3 regions of the Aeromonas media genome follow, and region 2 is predicted to be linked to each of the others. Evidence: predicted binding sites of a transcription regulator. Region 2 holds the regulator's gene; each other region holds the start of a gene.
What was found. The regulator sigma-54, encoded in region 2, starts transcription at its own class of promoters, with help from an activator protein. The targets are predictions, from matches to a motif close to TGGCACNGTTTTNGCTT.

Region 1: the regulator sigma-54 is predicted to act here: its motif matches at 1,266-1,282, upstream of flgA (flagellar basal body P-ring formation chaperone FlgA).
Region 3: the regulator sigma-54 is predicted to act here: its motif matches at 1,405-1,421, upstream of KI797_RS13285 (cytochrome ubiquinol oxidase subunit I).

What each region holds. Positions count from the first base shown of each region.
Region 1 is NZ_CP075564.1:1,504,674-1,506,943, forward strand. It holds gene KI797_RS07075 (flagella synthesis protein FlgN) at 1-50, opposite strand, end outside; gene flgM (flagellar biosynthesis anti-sigma factor FlgM) at 47-367, opposite strand; gene flgA (flagellar basal body P-ring formation chaperone FlgA) at 462-1,067, opposite strand; gene KI797_RS07090 (chemotaxis protein CheV) at 1,304-2,215, shown strand; gene KI797_RS07095 (CheR family methyltransferase) at 2,233-2,270, shown strand, end outside.
Region 2 is NZ_CP075564.1:4,005,371-4,007,640, reverse strand. It holds gene lptB (LPS export ABC transporter ATP-binding protein) at 1-575, shown strand, start outside; gene KI797_RS18525 (RNA polymerase factor sigma-54) at 641-2,080, shown strand; gene hpf (ribosome hibernation promoting factor) at 2,101-2,270, shown strand, end outside.
Region 3 is NZ_CP075564.1:2,906,627-2,908,896, forward strand. It holds gene KI797_RS13285 (cytochrome ubiquinol oxidase subunit I) at 1-1,359, opposite strand, end outside; gene KI797_RS13290 (aminotransferase-like domain-containing protein) at 1,481-2,270, shown strand, end outside.

The DNA.
Region 1 (2,270 bases), 2.0 Mb from region 2:
TGGGAGAGGTTGTCGTCCTGGGCGTGCAGCAGCGAAGGCAGTTCCATCATCCCAGCCGTTTGTCCAGGTCTGCTTCGAAGCTGAACATCTTCCTGGCCACGGCTTCGCTGTTGACCTTGTATTCCCCACTGGCCACGGCCTTCTTCAGGCTTTCGACGCGGCTCTCATTACCGGTGGAGGCGGTGTTGAGGGTCTTCTGCATCTGTTGCAATTGCTGCGCCTCACTGGTCAAGGAGACAGAGTCGGTCTTGACGGTCGCCGCGCGATTGCTCTCGGCAGAGGTCGCGGACTTGGCGGCTACACCTTGACTGGTCCCGTTGTTTTGCAACCGGCTGTTTGCCAAGTTGTTGATATTGTTGATAGCCATACGGTTTACCTTCGTCTGCTTTGCTGTTCGCTTACCCGGTTATCGGTGACGGCGGTCAGAACTTTAGAAAAAAATTGCTGCATTAATAAAGCAGTCAGAATGTGACTACCACGGAGCCAACGGCACTGACCTGGCCTTGCACCGCTCTGCCCGAACGAATGTTGACGAGCCTGATCATGTCTCCGAAGCTGCCATCTTGCAAGGCGCGGGCCATGGTTTTGATCTGCATGCTGCTGTTTTCCGCACTCAGGGTGACCTGGTCCCCCTTGCAGACCACGCAGACCTGGGTGAGCCGAATTGGCTGGCCCGGCTTGAGTTCACGCTTGCTGCGGACCCCGATGAGGGCGCTCGGGTCGGTGAGATAGTCACCACGGATCAGGGTCTGATCCTGATAGGCCAGGGTCAGCATGGACTCGCTCAGTATGTCCCCCTTGGCCACGGGAGCCGCGACGGTGACATAGGGCTTCTGAATGCTGACCCGCACCGGAAGATAGAGATCCCAGGGTTTGTCTCCCTCGCACTTGAGGTAGACGGTGGTGTTGCGGCGGATCTCCATCTTGGCCGGGAGGGAGATAGTCAGCCCCTCTTCGCAGTGGTGCAGGGGGAGGCGTTCATCTATGGTGCCGGCTTTCACCTCGGCCTGGGCATCGAGGGGAACATCCAGCTGGTCGAGAACGAACGCCTGTGCCTGCTCCTGCAGATAGTCGGTGACCTCGGATGCCATGGCGTGAGAGAGGCTGCAAAACGGCAGTAAGATGAGGAAAAGTCTATTAATCATTTTTGCTTACCGGTCGATAAGTTGTTCACGTACACCATCGCAGTTAACTATGCTTGCTGCAGATTTCGGTTGTCGAGACATCGATAGTCTGATGCAAGCCAATGTGCATGCACACACAACATGCACGATCAGTGCCAAGCGTTTTTTAGGGAGTGTTTATGGCGAGTATTCTGGACTCGGTCAACCAACGGACCCAGCTGGTGGGACAAAACCGGTTGGAGCTGCTGCTGTTTCGTCTCAACGGACGTCAAAGATTTGGCATCAACGTATTCAAGGTACGTGAGGTGCTGCAGTGCCCTCCCTTGACCGTCATGCCCAAGCTCAACTCCTGCATTCGCGGCGTGGCGCACATTCGCGGCCAGACCATCTCGGTGATCGATCTCAGCATGGCGATGGGCAAGCGCCCCATCCAGGACATCTCCAAGTGCTTCATCATCATCTCCGAGTACAACAGATCCGTTCAGGGATTTCTGGTCCATTCGGTCGAGCGCATCATCAACATGAACTGGGAGTCCATCCTGCCCCCTCCCAAGGGAGCCGGTCGCATCAACTACATGACGGCGGTGACCGAGGTGGATGGCGAGCTGGTGGAGATCCTGGATGTGGAGCGTATTCTCAACGAGATTTCGCCGGTCTCCACCGAGGTGAGTGCCGAGCTGGTGGAAGCCAGCGTGGAGCGCAATCCCCATGGCCGTCCTGTGCTGGTCGCCGACGACTCCTCGGTGGCACGCAAGCAGGTACAGCGGGCGCTGGAAGCCATCGGGGTGCAGTGTGTGCTGGCCAAGGATGGACGGGAGGCCCTCAACATGCTGCTGGAGATGGCCAAGCAGGGCCCCATCCTCGATCAGATTGCCCTGGTCATCTCCGACATCGAGATGCCGGAGATGGATGGCTACACCTTCACCGCCGAGATCCGCAACAATCCCAACCTCAAGGATTTGCATGTTATCCTGCACACATCCCTCAGTGGGGTGTTCAATCAGGCCATGGTGCAGAAAGTTGGTGCGAACAACTTCATTGCCAAATTCCAGCCTGATGAATTGGCCAAGGCCGTACAAGGCGCTCTCTAATAAAGAAGAACAACTGCATGAAGACACTTTCGGACGACTTATACAGGCAATTCAG
Region 2 (2,270 bases):
GCCTGGTGCAGCGGGATGCGGGTCTCATCACCATAGATGAACAGGACATCAGCCTGCAGCCCATGCATATTCGCGCCCGCAATGGTATCGGTTACCTGCCCCAGGAAGCCTCCATCTTCCGACGCTTGTCGGTGTTCGACAACCTGATGGGGGTCATGCAGACCCGTAAGGGGTTGAGCCGCGAGGAGCGGGAGGATAAGGTCGAGCAGTTGCTGGAAGAGTTCAACATCACCCATATTCGCGACAGCCTGGGTCAGAGCCTGTCGGGAGGGGAGCGGCGCCGTGTCGAGATCGCCCGTGCGCTAGCGGCAGAGCCGCGATTCATCCTGTTGGATGAGCCCTTTGCAGGTGTTGATCCTATTTCGGTCATAGACATCAAGAAGATCATCCAGCATCTGAAGGAAAGAGGGCTGGGCGTGCTTATCACGGATCATAACGTCAGAGAGACGTTGGATGTGTGCGAGAAGGCCTACATCGTCAGCCACGGCAAGATGATTGCCGAAGGTGCACCGGCCGACATCCTCGCCGATGAGCAGGTCAAGCGCGTCTATTTGGGCGATCAATTCAGTCTATAGTAAGGGGGCACCCCTCATTTTTGTTAGGTGACCGCCTCGCTGAACATAAGGATATCCCGACGTAGATGAAGCCGACATTACAGTTGCGTCTCGGCCAGTCCCTGACCATGACGCCACAATTACAACAAGCGATTCGTCTGCTCCAGCTCTCCACCCTGGAACTCCAGCAGGAAATTCAGCAAGCGCTCGATAATAACCCCTTGCTGGAGCAGGAGGAGAATGAGGCGCACGAAACCAGTCCGATAGAACCCCAGGACGCCAGTCAACTCGACTCCAGTGACGCAATGGCACAGGACAAGATGCCGGATGAACTGCCGGTGGACACTACCTGGGATGAGGTCTATTCCGCCGGCACGGCTCAGAGCGCTGGCCCCATCCATGACGGGGAAGACAGCGTCTATCAGGGGGAAACCACCGAAAATCTGCAGGATTATCTGTTGTGGCAGATGCGACTGACGCCGTTCAGTGATCTGGATGCCGCGATTGCCCTCGCCATCATCGATGCCATCGATGAGTCTGGCTACCTGACCGTTTCTCTCGAAGATATTCAGGCTGCAGTCAGCAGTGAAGAGGTAGAAGTTGAACTGGATGAAGTGGAAGCCGTGCTCAAGCGGGTGCAGCATTTCGATCCGGTTGGCATCGCCGCTCGCTCGGTACAGGAGTGTCTGTTGATCCAGCTTGGCCAGTATTCGCCGGATCTGCCTTGGCTCAATGAGGCAAGGGAGGTGATCCGCGAGCACATGGACTTGCTCGGCAACCGTGACTACCGCACCCTGGCGCGCAAGACCCGGCTCAAGGAGAGCGACCTCAAGGAGGTACTGGATCTCATCCAGCAGCTGGAGCCCAGACCCGGTAATGGCATCATCCAGAGCGAATCGCAATACGTGATCCCGGATGTTTCCGTGGTCAAGAAGGGGGCGAAGTGGGTGGTTGAACTCAACCCGGATTCGGCGCCGCGCATTCGTGTCAACGAGGCCTATGCGGCAATGGCACGCAATGCCCGCAGCAGCACGGATACTCAGTTCATTCGTTCCCATTTGCAGGAAGCCAAGTGGTTCATCAAGAGTCTGGAGAGTCGAAACGACACCCTGCTCAAGGTGGCAAGCTGCATCGTCGAGCAGCAACAGGGTTTCTTCGAGTACGGTGAAGAGGCCATGAAGCCCATGGTACTCAACGACATCGCCGAGGCGGTGGAGATGCACGAGTCGACGATTTCACGGGTGACGACCCAGAAGTACATGCATACGCCCCGTGGCATCTTTGAACTGAAGTTTTTTTTCTCCAGTCATGTCAACACGGAGGGAGGAGGAGAGTGCTCATCGACCGCAATTCGTGCCCTTATCAAGAAGCTGGTGACGGCCGAAAACCCGGCCAAACCGCTTAGTGATAGCAAGATCGCGGATTTGCTGGCCGAACAGGGTATTATGGTGGCGAGACGCACGATCGCAAAGTACCGTGAATCCTTGTTGATCCCGCCATCCAATCAGCGCAAACGCCTGGTTTAGGCAAACAAAAGGAAGACGTTATGCAAATTAACCTGACCGGACACCATGTCGAGATTACCGAAGCTCTGCGTGATTATGTGAATAACAAATTTGCCAAACTCGAGCGTCACTTTGACCATATCAACAACGTACATGTGGTGTTGAGCGTCGAAAAACTGAACCAGATCGCCGAAGCCAAGCTGCACGTCAG
Region 3 (2,270 bases), 1.1 Mb from region 2:
GGGCTGACGACCGAACTCGGCCACGAACCAACCCGCCTCTATGGCAATCCAGGGCAGCGGAATAGACCAGAACAGCGCCTTGAGCAGACGGGGGGATTGCACCAGCTTGCCCCGGCACAGTTGCAGGAAGGCGGCGGCAAAGAGCCCGAGCAACACCACGCCTATGCCCACCATCAGCCTAAAGCTCCAGAACAGCGGCGCCACCTGAGGGATGGAGTCGTCGACCGCCTTGGCAATGGCCGACTCGTCCGCCTTGCCAATCTCCTTGGCATGGGGGGTGAGCAGCAGGCCGTAGCCGAGATCCGCGCGGTGACGCTCGAAGGTGGCGCGGGCCTCGGCATTGCTACCGTCTGAGCGCAGCGCCTCCAGGGCGTCATACGCCAGCATGCCGCTGCGAATGCGCACCTCGTGCTGCGCTTTCAGATCTTTAAGGCCGGTCACCTGCTCATCGAGAGAGCGGGTGGCGATGATGCCCATCAGGTAGGGAATTTTGATGGCCCCGTGGGTGGTCTCGTCACCCTGATCCGGCAGGCCGAACAGGGTGAAGGAGGCAGGGGCGGGTTCGGTGTGCCACTCCGCCTCTATGGCGGCGAGCTTGACCTTCTGCACCTCCCCGGAGCGGTAGCCCGACTCGTCCCCCAGCACGATGACAGAGAGGATGGCGGCCAGGCCAAAGCCCGAGGCAATGGCAAAGGATCGCAGGGCGAAGCGCACCTCCATGCGGCGCAGCAGATACCAGCTGCTCACCCCCATCACGAACAGGGAGGCCGCCACATAGCCCGCCGCCACCGTGTGGACGAACTTGACCTGGGCCACCGGGTTGAAGATTACCGCCGCCACGTCGGTCAGCTCCATGCGCATCGTCATGGGGTTGAACTCGGCGCCGACCGGGTTCTGCATCCAGCCGTTGGCGATGAGGATCCAGAGTGCGGAGAGGTTGGAGCCGAGCGCCACCAGCGCGGTCACCAGCAGGTGCTGACCCCGGGAGAGCTTGTCCCAGCCGAAGAAGAAGAGGCCTACCAGAGTGGATTCCAGGAAGAAGGCCATCAGCCCCTCTACCGCCAGCGGGGTGCCGAAGATGTCGCCAACGTAGTGGGAGTAATAGGCCCAGTTGGTACCAAACTGGAACTCCAGGGTGATGCCGGTAGTGACCCCCATGACGAAGTTGATACCAAACAGCTTGCCCCAGAAGCGGGTGATGTCCTTGTAGATCACCTTGCCGGTCATCACGTAGGCGGACTCGGCAATCACCAGGATCCAGGACAGTCCCAGGGTGAGGGGCACAAACAGAAAGTGGAACATCGCCGTCGCGCCGAACTGTATTCGGGAGAGGCTGACCACATCATCCAGGCTTATCATGCATGACTCTCTATGTTGCATTTAACAGACAGGTTTTCGCCCGTTAAGTACAACACGTGCCATGACACCTATAACAGATGCAGTTATAGTGAAATCCACCTATAACAGTTTAGGCCACCCCATGTCCCGTTACGGTCAGCTGGCTGCCTTGTTGCAGCAGCAGATAGAGAGCGGCCTCTGGCAGCCGGGGGAGCGCATCCCCTCCATCCGCCAGAGCTGCAAGACCCATCATTTGAGCCCCATGACGGTGCTGCAGGCCTACCAGTTGCTCGAGAGCCTCGGCCTCATTCTGGCCAGGCCCCAGTCCGGTTACTACGTCAAGGCCGCCGCCTCCCCGCTGCGCGCCAGCACGCCGCAGCAGGCGCACTACAGCGGCTCGGTGGACATCAACGATCTGGTGTTCGAGGTGTTGCAGGCGAGCAAGTCCCGGGAGCTGGTGCCGCTGGGGCTCGCGGTGGCGGATCCCGCCCTCTTCCCCCACCCCCAGCTCGGCCGGGCCCTGGCGAGCTGCATGCGCCGCCTCGATCCCTTCAGCACGGTGGCAGATCTTCCCCCCGGCAACGAGGCGCTGCGCCGCGCCATCGCCCAGCGTTACGCCAACGACGGCCTAGCGGTGGATCCCCAGGAGATCATCATCACCACGGGCGCCATGGAGGCGCTCTCCTTAAGCCTGCAGGTGCTGACCGAGCCCGGGGACTGGGTGGTGGTGGAGTCCCCCACCTTCTACGGCGCCCTGCAGGCCATAGAGCGGCTCAAGCTCAACGTGGTGGAAATACCCGTGATCCCCGGGGTGGGCATCGATCTCGCCCTGCTCACCGAGGCCCTCGCCCAGCGCCCCATCAAGGCGTGCTGGCTGATGGGCAACGTGCAGCATCCGCTCGGTCACACCATGCCGGATGGCCACAAGCAGG